Regions from separate parts of the Uliginosibacterium sp. H1 genome, predicted to be linked through region 3. Evidence: predicted binding sites of a transcription regulator. Region 3 holds the regulator's gene; each other region holds the start of a gene.
The links. The regulator FNR, encoded in region 3, switches genes on or off when oxygen is low (the NO sensors DNR and NnrR bind a similar motif). The targets are predictions, from matches to a motif close to TTGANCTAGNTCAA.

Region 1 (5,463 bases), on a different contig from region 3:
ACGAATGGCGCGACGACTCCGGCCAGTGGTTCCGGTCCTACGGCAACGAGAACTGGGAGTTCGACGAGAACGGCCTCATGCGCCGCCGTCACGCAAGCATCAACGACCTGCCCATCGCGGAAGCCGACCGCAAGTTCCACTGGCCGCAGGGGCGGCGGCCGGATGAGCATCCGGGGTTGAGTGAGCTGGGGTTGTGATGTAAAGCGTCCGGCGCAATGCCCTTTGGTTATTGCGCCCTACGATCGCTCGACGCCGTGCCTATCTGCCATGCCTTCGTCGCAGACTCTGAACATGCTCAACGTCCGTAGCGCCGGTAATCGAAAGGCGCACGGCCTCCAGCCTGCCCACACAGAAGTGCATCCGGTTCAGAGACATAACCTCGCTGCTCTGCTCGCGGATATGGCGCAAGAAGCCGGGGATATCGAACACTCCGTTCGGTATCTCGGTCTTAAACTCGGCCTCGCCAGTAAAAACGACAGCCGACCGAATGCTCTCAGGAGGAAGGAAGTCGAGTAGGCCTTGAACCGCCCGGACGTGCCGGAAATTCTGGTGGATCGGGTTCTGAAACCGGAACTTCCACCTGAACAAGACCTGAGTCCACGTGGCGTGTCGGGCATTGGCAAATATCCAGCCCTTGTAGTCCTTGCACTCAATGACGAACACGCCAAACCTTGAAACGAGGATGTGATCCACTTGGGTTGTCCCGTCTTCCAGCCGCAGCGTGATGTGGTTCATCAAATGGAAGTCGGGAGGAGAAAAATTCCTTCGGATAGCACGTGCGAGGCGTGTCTCTCCGTCGTTCTGAATCAGGTGAACGCCGGATCGGCCACGACCGAGCGCGAATCCGATAGCGACACCGACAATGAGTACGAAAACGATATCGGCGTTCATTCGTGCAGTCTGGTTCAAGTAGGGCGCAATAACCGAAGGGCATTGCGCCGGATGTCGGGCAGCATACTCGCACGCCTCAATCACTCACGGCGCGAAGGCCATTACATCACTCACCCCGGGGCATCACCATCCTCCCCAGGGCACCCGACTGAAGGCACTCCGCACATGAACATACTGGGCATCTACACGCCACCCGCATGCCTGGCATACCATCTGGGGCATGGCTGCCCCGCAGCCAGTCACACCCCAACCATTCGAACATCCGGAGTGCTCCATGGCCCACCCCCTAGCCGGCAAGCCCGTTCCCGCTGACCTGTTGATGGACGTCCCCGCCCTGCTGGCGGCCTACAAGAATCTGCCTGACGTGGCCATCAGCACGCAGCGCGTGGCCTTCGGCACCAGCGGTCACCGCGGCAGCGCCTTCAACAAGAGCTTCAACGAAGCGCACATCCTCGCTATTACCCAGGCCGTCTGCGAGTACCGCGCGGCGCAGGGCACCACCGGCCCGTTGTTCATCGGCATGGACACGCATGCCCTGTCCGCGCCTGCGCAGCAGAGCGCGCTCGAAGTGCTCGCTGCCAATGGCGTCACCACGCGCATGCAGAGCGATGGCGGCTACTCGCCGACGCCGGTCATCTCCCACGCCATCCTCACGTACAACGCCAGCAAGCCCGCCGCGCTGGCAGATGGCCTGATCATCACGCCCTCGCACAACCCGCCGCAGGATGGCGGCATCAAGTACAACCCGCCCCACGGCGGCCCCGCTGACACCGACGCGACCGGCTGGATCGAGAACCGCGCCAATGACCTGCTCGCCACTGGCAACGCCGGCATCAAGCGCGTGAGCTACGCGGAAGCCCTCGCCTCGCCCCACGTGAGCCAGCACGACTTCGCGGCCGGCTACATCGCCGACCTCGACAAGGTCATCGACATGGAGGCCATCAGGAAGGCGGGCGTAAAGATCGGCGTGGACCCGCTGGGTGGCGCGGCCGTCGCGTACTGGGCACGCATCGCCGAGCACTACGGGCTGGACATCGACGTGGTGAACCCCAAGGTCGATCCCGCATTCGGCTTCATGACGCTGGACCACGACGGCAAGATCCGCATGGACTGCTCCAGCCCCTACGCGATGGCCAGCCTCGTCCAGCTCAAGGACCGCTTCGCCATCGCCTGGGGCAACGATGCCGACGTGGACCGCCACGGCATCGTCACGCCCAGCGTCGGCCTCATGAACCCCAACCACTACCTGGCCGTCGCCATCAGGTACCTGCTGGGCCACCGCCCCCAGTGGTCCACGGCTGCCGTCGGCAAGACGCTGGTGTCGAGCAACATGATCGACCGCGTGGTGAACGGCCTCGGCCGCAAGTTGCTCGAAGTGCCGGTCGGCTTCAAATGGTTCTCGCCCGGCCTGCTCGACGGCAGCCTGTGCTTCGGTGGCGAAGAGAGCGCGGGCGCCAGCTTCCTGCGCCGCGACGGCACGGTGTGGACCACCGACAAGGACGGCATCATCCTCGGCCTGCTCGCCGCCGAAATCACCGCCGTCACCGGCAAGGACCCCGGCCAGCACTACCTGGAACTCACCGCGCAGTACGGCACGCCGCACTACACCCGCATCGACGCCGCCGCCACGCCCGAGCAGAAGAAGGCCTTCAAGCAGCTCACACCCGAGAAGGTGCTCAACACCACGCTCGCAGGCGAAGCCATCACCGCCAGGCTCACCAAGGCCTCCGGCAACGGCGCAGGCATCGGCGGCCTCAAGGTCACGACGGAGAACGGCTGGTTCGCCGCACGGCCGTCCGGCACGGAAGACATCTACAAGATCTACGCCGAGAGCTTCGTGTCAGCAGAACACCTGCAGCAGATCGTGAAGGAAGCGCAGGAGATCGTGTCGGCGGCGTTGGGGGGATGAGGCAGGGGTAGCGGAAGCATCCGGCGCAATGCCCTTTGGTTATTGCGCCCAACCCGACCTGCGATCTCTCAGTCCTTGTCCACGCGCACACGCGTTCCGTGTTCGAACACCCAGTACTCTCCACGCTGGCCACCCCACATGATCGAAAATCGACCATGTGGCCGCCCATCCTGAAAGAAACCGCCCCAATCCGCCGAGCCATGAGCGCCATGGGCTTTGCCCGTGTAGGGCTTGCCATTTCGTCCGAGCGCGAGAATGGGAACAGACGACACGCCGTCATACTCAAAACTCGGACCTTTGAATATGTGGCGTCGGACAACGATAAACAGAGCAACGGCAGCCATCACGCCAACTACGATTCCCGCCCACAGCGGAGACACGATGGCGAGACCAACCAAAAGCATCACCACATAGCGAAGCATCCTCGCTCCTTTCTTGATGAGTTGGCTTAGATAGAACGCAGTAACTAAAGGGCATTGAGCCCGCGATGGCTGCCAGCATAGCCGGCAGCCATTCCCTTTCTTCTCGCCCTTCCCAACTGGGCACCCCTGCGTTATTTGACCTTCATCAGACGCTTCCCCACCTAAACAGAGTGGAATGGTAGCGACCACTACAGGTCACGCGTAGAGCCCTGACGACGGGGCCGTGCATCCATTCCTGCTGAGGGGAACACCATGTCGATCAAACCGGTCGGCCTGTGCGCATCGCTGCTGATGCTCGCGGGCTTCGTCACATCCGCGTCGGCCGATGAGCCGATCAGTCCGATCAAGGCGTCCGTCGTCACCAACCAGGGTGAGGTGGAGCTGGGCAAGAAGTTGTTCTTCGATCCGCGCCTGTCGAAGTCGGGCTTCATCTCCTGCAACTCCTGCCACAACCTGTCGATGGGTGGCACGGACAACATCAAGACATCCATTGGCGACCGCTGGCAGCAGGGGCCGATCAATGCGCCGACGGTGCTGAACTCCAGCCTGAACTTCGTGCAGTTCTGGGACGGTCGCGCGAAGAACCTGAAGGAACAAGCCGGCGGGCCGATTGCGAATCCGGGCGAGATGGCTTTCACGCATGAGCTGGCGGTGGATGTGCTGCGCTCGATTCCGCAGTACGTGAACGAATTCAAGCGCGTGTATGGCAGCAGCACGACGCTGGACATCAGCCAGGTGACGGATGCGATCGCGGCCTTCGAGGAGACGCTGGTGACACCGAACGCGCGCTTCGACAAATGGTTGAAGGGCGACAGGAAGGCGCTGAACCCGATGGAGCTGGCGGGCTACAACCTGTTCAAGAACAGTGGTTGCGTGGGTTGCCACAACGGGCCGGCGGTGGGCGGCAATTCCTTCCAGAAGATGGGGCTGGTCGAGCCGTACAAGAGCACGGCCAAGGCCGAGGGCCGCATCGCGGTGACCGGCAAGGATGCGGACCGCTTCAACTTCAAGGTGCCGACGCTGCGCAACGTGGAGCTGACCTACCCGTACTTCCACGACGGCGAGGCGGAGACGCTGGAGGAAGCGGTGGACGTGATGGGCCGGCTGCAACTGGGCCGCAAGTTCACGGCGACGGAGAACTCCGAGATCGTGGCCTTCCTGAAGACGCTGACCGGCGATCAGCCGCGTTTCATGATGCCGACCCTGCCGCCGTCGAACAACGCGACCCCGCGGCCGAAGCCGTTCTGAGCCGGGCTGTCTGAACGACAAAGCCGCGCAACTGCGCGGCTTTGTCGTTGTTGGCCTTGTCCCCCTCGGGACGTTGACCGACGAGCAAGTACAGGCCGTTGTCGCATCCGGCGCAATGCCCTTCGGTTATTGCGCCCTACCCGCGGGACAGCCCCGAGGGACACACAGGCGACGATCAACCCATCAACCAACCACTGCGGAACGACGCCCCTACGATCACGAAGGCGACGGATAACGCGGTCACTGTCCAGACGCGGCGGGCCATCGCCGGCAAGGTGCTTGCGGACAGCCGGGGGATGATGCGCAGGCGCGCGTCCAGGGCGGTCAGCGCGGTGGCGGCCAGCAGGATCAGCTTCAGGGTAACGAGGCGTGCGGGGCCAGGTGCAAGGCTGAACCACGCGGAGAGGTCCGGCAGCATGGCGTGCGCCATCCACAGGCCCGTGACCACCTGCACGAGCAAGGCGGCCATGCCCAGCGGCTCGTAGGCGGACTCGAATGCCAGCAACACTTGCGGATCGCGTTGGCGCAGCGCACGCGGCAGGACGCTGAACGCGAGCACCAGGTGGCCGCCGGTCCATACCGTTGCGGCAAGCAGGTGGACGAGGAGAACGAAGCTGTACATGTCGGTGGGCGATCAGTCGGTGCTCGTCGTGTCGGGGGCGTCGGGTCTCGCTACGACGGCACAGCCCGGCACCCGCCTTCCCTCACACGCCGCGCACCAGGATCACCGCGATGGCCACCGGTGCCACCATCGCCACGATGACGCGGCCGACCGCCAGCAGCACGCGGCGCGAACCTGCGCGCTGGCGCATCTGCGACGCCACCGTGCGCCAGCAGAACCAGCCGCCGAGGATGGCGGTGGCGATACCGCTGACCGGCAGCATGACGTTGGAGGTTGCGTAGTCCATCAGGTCGAAGGCGTTGCGGCCGAACAGCGTGGCGTCCTTCCACACGCCGAAACTCAGCGCGGCGGGAATGCCGACGAGGAACATG
Region 2 (5,463 bases), on a different contig from region 3:
GCCGTAGGTGGCGTCGCCGACGATCGGATGTGCGATGTGCTTGAGGTGGCGGCGCAACTGGTGACGTCGTCCGGTCACCGGCGTCAGCGACAGCAGCGCGTAGCGGCTGGTCGGGTAGCGGTCGATGGCCAGCGGCAGCTCACAGCGGGCAAGGCTGCGGTAACGGGTCTGCGCAGGTTGCGGCGTTTCGTTGGCGGAAACCGGGCGCTGTTCCGCAGTGTCGCGGATGCGTGCAAGGGGATGGTCGATGAAGCCTTCGTCGGCCGGCCAGCCGCGCACCACGGCGACGTACTCCTTGCCGACCGAGCCTTCTTCGAACTGTGCCGCGCAGGCTGCCAGCGTCTGCACGTCCAGCGCGAACAGCAGCACGCCGGAGGTGCCACGGTCCAGCCGATGCACCGGCCAGACCGGCTGGCCGATCTGGTCGCGCAGCAACTGCACGGCGAAGCGCGTTTCGTGGCGGTCCAGCTCGCTGCGGTGGACCAGCAGGCCGGCGGGCTTGTGGATGGCGACGAGATGCGGATCGCGATGGAGCACTTCCAGCATGGGCGCAGCGAAGATGGACGGCGGGGCGGGGCTGCGATTCTACGCGCAGGCCGGGCTGTCCCATGAGGACCGTCCCCGCATGCCGTCCCGTTGCTGGCGGCCGCTGCGGGAGGGCTTCCCGCGTCGCGATGAGCCCGCGTTCAACCGCCCAGCAGGCGCAGCAACCAGGCGGGCGGTTCGATGCTGTCGAGCTGGTTCTTCAGCGTCAGCCCCAGTTCGGTGTCGCCCTCGATGCGCAGGCGGCGCTGGAAGAACAGGGTGTCCGGGTCTTCGCGCCGGGTCAGCAAGGCCAGCAGGTTGGCGGCGGTGGCGCGGAAGCAGACGTCGCCCTCGCTGCCTGCCGGCCGGAAACTGCCTTGCTGCACGCGAATGCTGGCGCTGGCGCCGAGGTCTTCCACCACCACGCGCAGGCTGCGGCCTTCCAGGTAGTCCAGGTCGATATCCAGCGCGCCTTGTCGGCGTGCCAAGGTGAGGGCGAGGCACAGCGCGACCGACAGCGGCTGCTGCGGCAGTCGCGTGCCGATGCGGGCCAGCACGGCGGGGAAACGGAAATCAGCAGGGAGCATGGAATTCTCCGGTCAGGGCGCCACGCGATGCCTCGCGCAGCAGCTGGATGCCAGGCTGACCATGCCAGTAGCCGTCGCACAACGCCGTCGGCGCGAGATCGGCCAGCGCCGCCAGCGCCACCTCCTCGCCATCGAGCGCGGCGCGGTGCAGGGCCACGATGCGCTGGGTGTGCACCGACTGCGGGCTGATGCGCAGGGCGCTGACGCCGAGTGCGGCCAGCGATGCATGCTGCGGCAGCAGGCACTGGGTGGCGGCCGACTGCGTCTGGATGCCGTTGATGACCAGGAAGGGCGTGTCCTCGCGTGTGCGCAGCGTCATGCCGTCGGGATCCTCCAGGCAGCGGAAGCGGCAGTCGTCCTTCTTCAGGTTGTGGTGGCGTGCCGTGAAGCAGCGCGACGAAAAGGCCAGCGGCAGCCGGCCCCAGGCGAACACCTCGGTGTGCACCGGCGGTGCGCCCAGCTGCGCGTACTCGTTCAGCAGGGTGGCCAGCGCGCGGCCGGACATCTCCAGCGGCGGCATCCAGCGCACGGCGCCCAGCTCGGCGAACATCGCCAGCGTGCTGGCGTTGTAGATGTTGAGGTGCGGTCCGGCCATCCAGCGGCCGCCGCGCAGCAGGCGTACGGCCGACAGGTCGTTGGCCTCGACGAGGAAGCGGCCGTTGCCGGTGATGCGGCGCAGGGTGCGCAGCTCGCTCTCCGACTCCAGCAGTGCCTGGCAGGACATCACGACTTCCTTGCCGGCGTCGGCGAGATCACGCGCCATCGCCAGCCAGTCGTCGGTGCGCAACTGGTGACGGCGGCTGCAGACCACCTCGCCGAGATGCACGGTGTCCACCGGCCACTCCATCGCGTCGGCGTAGAAGGCCTGGACATGCTCGCGCGGCCAGAAGTAGAGCAGGGGGCCAAGGGAGAGCTTCATGTTCGATGCCATATCGGGTGCCGTCCGCGCGGCTTCACTTCCACGGGCGCGAGTACGCGCCCAGCGTGACCTGCTGCCCTTCGGACAGTTTTCCCAGTGCCTGCTGCCAGGCCGGCTGCACGTGGAAGCGCTGCGGTTGCGCGCAGGCATGGTCCAGCGCCTCGCGCAGCACGCGGGTCACCTCGCGCACGTAGGCGGGGCTGCGCTGGCGGCCCTCGACCTTGATGGCGGCCACGCCGATGCGCAGCAGCTCCGGCAGCATGCCCACCACGTTGAGGCTGGTCGGTTCCTCCAGCGCGTAGTAGGTGTCCTCGCCGACGGCGAAGCGCCCTTTGCACAGCGTGGGGTAGCCGGCATTTTCCTCGGGGGCGTAGCGATCGATGAGGATGCCCGCCAGCCGCGCCTCGGTGCCCTGCTCGGTCTCGTGCCAGCGCACCGCGCGCGCCGGGGAGCACACGCCCGCGCCGTTGGGCGAATCGCCGGTGGCGTAGCTGGACAGCTGGCAGCGGCCTTCCACCATCACGCACAGGCTGCCGAAGCCGAAGACCTCGATCTCCACGCTGGTGTGCTGGATGACGTGTTCCACCTGAGCCAGGGTCAGCACCCGTGGCAGCACCGCACGGCTGATGCCGAAGGCCTCGCGGCAGAACTCGATGGCCTCATAGCTGGTGGCGGAGCCCTGCACCGACAGGTGGCGCCGCATGTGCGGATGGGTCTTCGCCGCGTACCGCAGCAGCCCGGGGTCGGCGAGGATCACCGCGTCGACGCCGATGTCGGCCGCCGTGTCGATGGCCGCACGCCAGCGGGCCTCGTGGCCGGGCTGGGGGTGGGTGTTGATGGCCATCAGCAGCTTGCGGCCATTGCGGAGCGTGAATTGGGCGGCTTCCCTGGCGCTGGCCAGGTCGAAGTTCATGCCGCCGAAGTTGCGCGCGTTGGTCTCGTCCTTGAGACCGATGTACACCGTGTCGGCACCGGCCTCGACGGCTGCGCGCAGCGCCGGCAGGCTGCCGGCCGGGCAGACCAGCTCGGGGCGGCGCGAGGCGCCGCTTGCAGGGGTGGCGTGATCGCTCATGCCGCGCAGTCTAGGCGGCGGGCTGTGGCCGGTTCTTGCCCTGCATCAAGTTGGCGGCCGCGGCGCCGTAAAAATGGACATCCGTGCTGCAGGACAGCATGTGAGCTTCGTCAAGCCGGGCCGCCGCAGGAACGGGCCGCCGGTGCACTTGTCGTACAATTAGCCCCTGCGGCAGCCCACGGGAAGGGCGCGCGGCACGACGAACATACATACATAGATCATCCCGAGAGGACTCTCCAAAATGGCAAAAGGCGACATCGTCCAGCTCAAGTTCGAGGACTTCAAGGACCCGTCGACCGGTGCACGCGTCACGCGACTGACCCCCACCGACGTGACCTGTCATCGCAACTATTTCTACCAGAAGTGCTTCACCAACGACGGCAGCAAGCTGTTGTTCGGTGCGCTCTTCGACAACGAGAGCTGGAACTGCTACCTGCTGGATCTGAAGACCCAGCAGGCCCGCCAGCTCACCGACGGCCCGGGCAAGATCGACAACACCTTCGGCTGCTTCCTGTCGCCGGATGACAAGTGGCTGTACTACACCAAGGCCGGCCGGGAACTGCGCCGTGTCGACCTGGCGAGCCTGGAAGAGCACGTGATCTACACCGTGCCCGCCGGCTTCAAGGGCTACGGCACCTGGGTGGCCAACTCCGAATGCACCAAGCTGGTGGGTATCGAAGTCGTCGACGGCGACCTGATGCCGCTGACCAGCTGGGAACAGTTTGCCGAGCAGTACCACCGCAATCCGCGCTGCCGCCTGATCGTCATCGACATCGCTTCCGGCACCAGCAAGGTCATCTACCAGCAGGCCAAGTGGATGGGCCACCCGCTGTACCGCCCCTTCGACGACAACACCGTGGCCTTCTGCCACGAAGGCCCGCACGACCTGGTCGATGCCCGCATGTGGCTGATCGACGAAGACGGCAGCAACGTCCGCAAGGTGAAGGAACACGAGGAAGGCGAGAGCTGCACCCACGAGTTCTTCGTGCCGGACGGCTCGAAGATGATGTACGTGTCGTACAAGAAGGGCAGCACCGAACGCTGGATCTGCGCCGCCGACCCGGTGACGCTGGAGAACGAAGCGCTGCTGACCATGCCGCCGTGCTCGCACCTGTACAGCAACTACAACGGCACCCTGGCCGTCGGTGACGGCTGCGACACCCCGCCGGACGTGCAGGACACGGCAGCGCACACCCACGAGAACGATCCCTTCATGTACCTGTTCGACCTCAAGAACAAGACGACGAAGAAGATCTGCGAACACCGCACCTCGTGGAAGGTCTACCGCAATGACCGCCAGGTGACGCACCCGCACCCGTCCTTCACACCGGACGACAAGCGCGTGCTGTTCACTTCCGACTTCGAAGGCGAGCCGGCGATCTACCTCGCCGATTTGCCTGCCTGAGTTCGGGGTGCTGTAATGCAAAAGCGGGCTGCGGCCCGCTTTTCTTTTTTGTCGTACTTACTGTTTCGCCGAAGGAGCCCGTCATGGCCGCCACCCTGCATTACATCTACGACCCGCTGTGCGGCTGGTGCTATGCCGCTGCGCCCTTGATCGAAGCCGCGGCCGCGCTACCCGGCCTGCGTATCGACATGCATGCAGGCGGCATGATGGCGGGCAGCGCGCGGCGACCGGTGACGGAAGGTTTGCGCAACTACGTGCTGCCGCACGACGAACGCATCACGAAGATGACCGGCCAGCCCTTCGGCGACGCTTATCGTGATGGCTTGCTGCGCGACACCACCGCGGTGCTGGATTCGGAGCCGCCAATCACCGGCATCCTCGCTGCGGAACGGCTGGTCGCCGGTGGTGGCTTGCGCATGCTTCATCGCGTGCAGCAGGCGCATTACGTGGAGGGACAACGCATCGCGGATGCGGCTGTTCTCGAAGCCTGCGCGAAGGACATTGGCCTGGATACGACAGCATTCTCGCAGGCCTGTGCGGAGCAGGCCGGCGCGAAAACCCAGGCGCATATCGATGCCAGCCGACGCATGCTGGACGAGGTGGGTGGCTCCGGCTTTCCCACGGTGGTGCTGCAGACGAGCGAAGGGGTGGGGCGTGTGGAGCTGGGTGAATTCCTGGGCCAGCCGCAGGTCTTCGCGGAGAAGCTCGGCGAATGGCTGGACAGCCTGCCGGCCAGCGAGATCACCGTGGCGGACGGACCTGCCTGCGACCTGGATGGTCGAAACTGCTGAGGCGCCTCTGGTCCCGGCGTTGCAGGGTCAGCGATACAACCGGACGCGCGTGCTGCCGACACCTTCGAAGCTGACCGCGACGGTGACACCGCTCGCATCCGGTTCCACCCACTGCATGCCGCACCAGCTGCCGGTCGTCACCATGCATCCCTTGCGGGCGACGC
Region 3 (5,463 bases):
CCGCCAGAAGTGGGACGGCAAGGCGATCCTGCGTCACGTGCTGCGCCCGCGCGTGCTGATCTACGGCACTGCACTGCTCATCCTCTGCGTGGCGTTCCTGTGGTCGCTGTCCACGCGCTCCGTGCTGAGGGTGGACGTCATCAAGGATCGCCGCACGCTGGCGCGCGAAGTGGAAGGCGAGTTCATCGAGAACGTCTACACGCTGCAGATGATGAACATGGCCGAGCGCGCGCAACGCTTCGGCATACAGGTGTCCGGCATCGACGGCGCACGCATCGATGGCACCAGCGAGGTGAGCATGGAACCGGAGCAGAACCGCAGCCTGACCCTGCGTGTGCGTACCCCGATGGACGCGGCACCAAAGGGCTCGCATGCGATCTACTTCGAGGTGAAAGGCCTGGATGACCCGGACCTGCACGCCCGTGAGAAATCCGTCTTCACCATGCCCTGACCGTCACTTCAGAAGAACCTATAAAAAAAGCGTCGCCCACAAACAGCCACCACGACTACCCGCCCATGAATGCGCCCGCCCACCGCCTCGATCGAGACGCCCACCCTTGGTGGCATTACCCCTGGCCCTGGATCCTCTTCGGCATTCCGGCGCTGACGATGGTGGCCGGCATCATCACCTTCGTCATCGCTGCGAACGGCACCGATGGCGTGGTGGCCGAGGACTATTACAAGCAGGGGCTGACCATCAACCGCACCCTGGCGCGTGGCCGCATGGCAGCCGACATGGGGCTGGCGGCGGAACTGGTGGGGGAGGGCGCAGGTGTGCGCGTGCAGCTGTCCGGCCGCGAGGGCCTGCAACTGCCGGCGGCCATCGACCTGACGCTGGCCCATCCGACGCGAGGGGGACAGGACCGGCGCATCACTTTCGTGCGCACGACGGCGCAGGACGGCGGGGGCGTTTATCGTCTTCAGGATGGCGCAGCGCTCGACGGGCTGGCGACGGGTCGCTGGCATGTCATCATCGAAGACGCAACACATGCATGGCGGCTGGATGGCAACCTGGTCTGGCCCCTGCAACAAGCACTGCGCATCGACGCAGCCAGCCGGTGATGCCCTGACAGCTACACCCCTCCGCTGCACGCGGAAGGACACGCTTCCGCCACGCGCGGAAAAGGAGACGCGGGATGAAACTGGTACTGGTGTTGTGGCCGTCCTTCTTCGTCGCCGGCCTGGCCGAAGCGCTCTTCTTCACCCTGGTCAACCCGCAGGAGTTGTACCTCCTGGGCCAGCCGGTCGAGTGGTCACCGCTGGCGACCTACTCCCTGGGTTTCTTCGCGTTCTGGTTGATCTGCGCGGCATCGAGCCTGGCCACCGTCTTCCTGTCCAGGCCCCTGTACGAGAACGGTCCGGCGGCCTAGCCGGCCGCCGGTATGAGTGCCGGCCGGCTGCTAGCGATAGACCAGCACCGGCGTCTTGCAGTGGGTCAGCACCTTGTGGGTTTCGGAGCCGATCAGCAGGCCTGCGAGCCCGCGTCGTCCGTGCGACGCCATGAACACCAGGTCGCACTGGCGTTGCTCCGCCACGTGCACGATGACCTGCCAGGGACGGTCGCTCACCTCGGTGTGGGTGTCGACCGATACCTCATGCAGGGTTACCCGCATGGCAGCCTCCCGCAGCACTTTCTCCGCCAGTTCGGCTGCGCCCCGCAGGTAGTCATCGCGATGCTCCGGCGCGATCAATGCGCCTTCCCCCACGATGGGTTGGGGATAGTCAGGCTGGACATACAGCAAGGTGACGCGGGCGCCGAGCGAGCGGGCCAGCATGCAGGCCTGGTCGATGGCGTCGGAAGACAGCTCGCTGCCGTCGGTGGGAACGAGGATGTGCTTGTACATGTTGCCCTCCTTGTCGTGGTACCGCGCGGTCCGGAACAGGGTCCGCCGCATGTGGCACGGACCGTCCGCCTTCTATGAACATAGACCAGCGTGGTCGGCCCATCCTGACGCAAGTCAACGCCAGTGCGGCGTAGGACTGCGCTGAAAGCGGGATGTGCCAGCGGTGCATGCGCGCAGCAAGCGCTGCGGGTCTACCGTCCATGCGCGGTGCTGCGGTGTCAGGTGGCTACGCGGCGGTGCTACACGCCACTCGATGAGCATGCATGGCGATGTCATTCCGCCTGCTGCGTGCCAATCTCTGACTGTCGTCGCCGGCCGTTGCGGCCGGCGACTCGGTGGATGCCACTCAGGAGACTCAGGTGTTGGTGCCGTGATCGAGCAGGTCGTGCAGGCCCTGTCCGTTGAGGATGCGGATGTGCTTGTGCTGCACGCCGATCAGGCCTTCGGCATCGAACTTCGACAGCGTGCGGCTCACGGTTTCCAGCTTGAGGCCGAGGTAGGAGCCGATTTCCTCGCGCGTCATGCGCAGGTGGAACTCCGACGCGGAGTAGCCGCGCGCCTTCATGCGCGTGGACAGGTTGAGCAGGAACGCGGCAATGCGTTCTTCCGCCTTCATCGAGCCGAGCAGCACCATCAGGCCCTGGTCGCGCACGATCTCGCGACTCATGAACTTGTGGAACTGGTGCTGTAGCGAAGGTACTTCGCGCGACAGGGTTTCGAGGTTCTCGTAGGGGATGATGCAGACCTCGCTGTCTTCCAGCGCGGTGGCATTGCAGACGTGGGTGTCGGTGCTGATGCCATCCATGCCGAGGATTTCGCCCGCCATCTGGAAGCCGGTCACCTGCTCCTGGCCTTCGTCGCCGATCAGGTCGGTCTTGAAGAAGCCAGTGCGCACGGCGTAGATCGCGGTGAAGGTGTCACCCGCGCGGTACAGGTGTTCGCCGCGCTTGATCTTGCGACGCGCGACGATCTGGTCCAACTTGTGGAGGTCCTGGTCTTCGAGGCCGACCGCGATGCACAGTTCGCGCATGTTGCACTGGGAGCATGCCGCGCGCATGGTGGTTGGGGTGATCGAGAAAAATGTCTTGTGTTCCACTGCAGAACCCCTGTTGATCATCATCAAAGGTGATTATCGCGCTTTCTGCGCGACGTTTGGAGGCCGGCGAAGATGTTCTACACTTGCGCCGACTCAGCCCTTCGCCATGTTCGATTCCGGCTACATCGCGGTCTTCCTTGTCGGCCTGCTTGGCGGCACCCACTGTGCGGGCATGTGCGGCGGCATCGTGGCCGCCATGGGCGCACGCCAGCCCGCGTCACGCGCGCGCTGGCCCATCCACCTCGGCTATAACCTGGGCCGTATCGCTACCTATACGTTGCTCGGATGCCTGCTGGGCGCAATCGGTTCCGCCGGCCTGCTTTTCAACGACCTGCTGCCCGTCCAGATCGGCCTGTACGTCGCCGCGAACCTGATGCTGGTCGCGCTGGGCCTCTACCTCCTCGGCTTCACCCGCGTCCTGGCCTGGCCGGAGCGGCTCGGTCACCGGTTGTGGCAGCGCCTGCGCCCCTGGGTGTCGCGGCGCGGCATGCAGCCCGGCAGCTTCGTCAGCGCATGGCCGACCGGCATGCTGTGGGGCTTCCTGCCCTGCGGCATGGTCTACAGCGTGCTGGGCACCGCGCTGGTCAGCGGCTCGGCCCTGAACGGTGCCGGACTCATGCTGGCGTTCGGCCTGGGCACCTTGCCCAACCTGCTGCTGGCCGGCATGCTGATGCTGCGCTTCAGGCAATTCATGCAGGGACGCGCCCTGCGCATCGTCAGCGGACTGCTGGTGCTCGGCTTCGGCATATGGGGTCTGTGGCACGCCCGGACGCTGGGTGGTGAGCTGTGGCAAGGCGTGATCTGCACACCGGAGGAATCGACATGGCACTGGATATGGCATCAGATCGGGCAGCACTCGAAACATTGACCCTCCCGGTACAGGGCATGACCTGTGGCGGTTGCTCGGCCGCCGTCACACGTGTGCTGAGCGGTCTGCCCGGCGTCGCCGAAGTCACGGTCTCCTTGCCGCAAGCCCAGGCCACCGTGCGTTTCGATCCGGAAAAGGTGGGCGCAGCACAGCTCGCCGCGGCCGTGCGCGATGCAGGCTACGAGGTGCCGGCCTGACGGGAAAGACTGTTGCCGAGCTTGCCTGAGGGCAGGGTGGCAGGTAAAATCCGCGCCTCTTCGCTGCTGTAGCTCAGTCGGTAGAGCAACTGATTCGTAATCAGTAGGTCACCAGTTCGATTCCGGTCAGCAGCACCAGCTTCAGGAAAAAGGCCCGCGCAAGCGGGCCTTTTTCTTTGTCGCCGGATTGGCGTCGCGTGTTTAGCGCTAGTGGTTTACCGCGAGTGGTGGCCACGCCACGCATCGTTCGCAAACCCCCGCGCAAAACAAAAACGGCCCGCTCAGGCGGGCCGTTTTCTTGCAGGCTGATGCGATCAGGCTGCGCCGTCCTTCAGCTTCTTCAGTGCGCGGGCCTTGATGCGCACCGTTGCCGGCTTGGCATCGAACCAGCGCTCTTCACCCGTGAACGGGTCCTTGCCGAAGCGCTTCTTCTTGGCGGGCACTTGTTGCACGCCGATCTTCAGCAGGCCGGGCAGCGTGAATTCGCCAGCACCCTTCTTGTGGATGGCGCCCAGGATGGTCGCTTCCAGCGCGGCCAGCACGGCCTTGGCGGCCTTGGGCTCGACGCCGGCAGCGGTTGCCAGGTGAGTCGCCAGGCCAGCCTTGGTGAAGGTGTCCTTGATCGGCTTGATGGCGGCCGGCGCGGCCTTTGCGGCAGGGGCCTTCTTGGCGGGCGCAGCCTTGGCTGCGGGCTTCTTGGTGGCCTTGGCCACAGGAGCTTTTACTGCTTTCTTGGTGGTTGCCATAAGTATCCAGAAAGTAAGAAAAGAAAGATCGCCTCTGCTGTCAGAAACGTTGCAGCGTGCACAGCAAGTTGCGCGCTGGCGTGATTCTAGCGGGCAGATGCCTTCCGGTGTCCAGCCAATTCCTTCTGTCCTTCATATGCTGATGAAAAAGCGATAGATGGCCCCACCGGCCGAATGCTGTGTAATCATTGCGCCACAGCGCGGCGGGGTTGCCGGTGCTGACATGCGCTCAAATCACTACAGGAACACTCATGAACAAATCTGAACTGGTGGCAGCGATTGCTGAGAAGACCAACCAATCCAAGACTGCTTCGGGCGAGTTCCTCGATGCGGCCATCGCCGCGATCGAAGAGGCTGTGTCCGGTGGCGACACCGTGACCCTCGTGGGCTTCGGTACCTTCAAGGCTGCTGCTCGCGCCGCACGCGAAGGCAAGAATCCGAAGACCGGCGAAAAGATCAAGATCGCCGCGACCACCGTGCCGCGTTTCACCGCTGGCGCCGGTTTCAAGACCGCGGTGGCTTCCGGCAAGGCCAAGAAGGCCGTCAAGAAGTAAGCATTCTTCCGGGTGGCCGCGCATGACGAATGCGAGTGGGCCACAGGCAGAAAAGCAAAAGGCCCGCGTTTCGCGGGCTTTTTGCTTTTGTGGGTGCAGGCAGCGTGTCCAACGCTTGCGCATCAGTCGGCGATGCTGGCCAGCAGTTCGCGCGTGTA

Region 1: a site for FNR is predicted at 3,358-3,371, ahead of VVD47_RS19590 (cytochrome-c peroxidase). Genes of this name have one in related genera too.
Region 2: a site for FNR is predicted at 3,139-3,152, ahead of ubiU (ubiquinone anaerobic biosynthesis protein UbiU). Genes of this name have one in related genera too.

What each region holds. Positions count from the first base shown of each region.
Region 1 is NZ_JAYXHR010000004.1:98,984-104,446, reverse strand. Features, by position in the region: gene VVD47_RS19610 (nuclear transport factor 2 family protein) at 1-197, shown strand, start outside; gene VVD47_RS19605 (nuclease-related domain-containing protein) at 259-891, opposite strand; gene pgm (phosphoglucomutase (alpha-D-glucose-1,6-bisphosphate-dependent)) at 1,166-2,800, shown strand; gene VVD47_RS19595 (hypothetical protein) at 2,869-3,222, opposite strand; gene VVD47_RS19590 (cytochrome-c peroxidase) at 3,514-4,470, shown strand; gene VVD47_RS19585 (DUF2269 family protein) at 4,646-5,092, opposite strand; gene VVD47_RS19580 (sodium-dependent transporter) at 5,175-5,463, opposite strand, start outside.
Region 2 is NZ_JAYXHR010000003.1:224,162-229,624, forward strand. Features, by position in the region: gene VVD47_RS17665 (pseudouridine synthase) at 1-546, opposite strand, end outside; gene ubiT (ubiquinone anaerobic biosynthesis accessory factor UbiT) at 687-1,112, opposite strand; gene VVD47_RS17675 (U32 family peptidase) at 1,099-2,031, opposite strand; gene ubiU (ubiquinone anaerobic biosynthesis protein UbiU) at 2,066-3,103, opposite strand; gene VVD47_RS17685 (oligogalacturonate lyase family protein) at 3,345-4,508, shown strand; gene VVD47_RS17690 (DsbA family protein) at 4,592-5,299, shown strand; gene VVD47_RS17695 (fumarylacetoacetate hydrolase family protein) at 5,327-5,463, opposite strand, start outside.
Region 3 is NZ_JAYXHR010000001.1:1,575,663-1,581,125, reverse strand. Features, by position in the region: gene ccoG (cytochrome c oxidase accessory protein CcoG) at 1-451, shown strand, start outside; gene VVD47_RS07225 (FixH family protein) at 517-1,062, shown strand; gene VVD47_RS07220 (hypothetical protein) at 1,137-1,370, shown strand; gene VVD47_RS07215 (universal stress protein) at 1,401-1,844, opposite strand; gene fnr (fumarate/nitrate reduction transcriptional regulator Fnr) at 2,200-2,901, opposite strand; gene VVD47_RS07205 (sulfite exporter TauE/SafE family protein) at 3,047-3,808, shown strand; gene VVD47_RS07200 (heavy-metal-associated domain-containing protein) at 3,805-4,005, shown strand; tRNA gene VVD47_RS07195 (tRNA-Thr) at 4,068-4,143, shown strand; gene VVD47_RS07190 (HU family DNA-binding protein) at 4,320-4,718, opposite strand; gene VVD47_RS07185 (HU family DNA-binding protein) at 4,985-5,305, shown strand; gene VVD47_RS07180 (ABC transporter ATP-binding protein) at 5,428-5,463, opposite strand, start outside.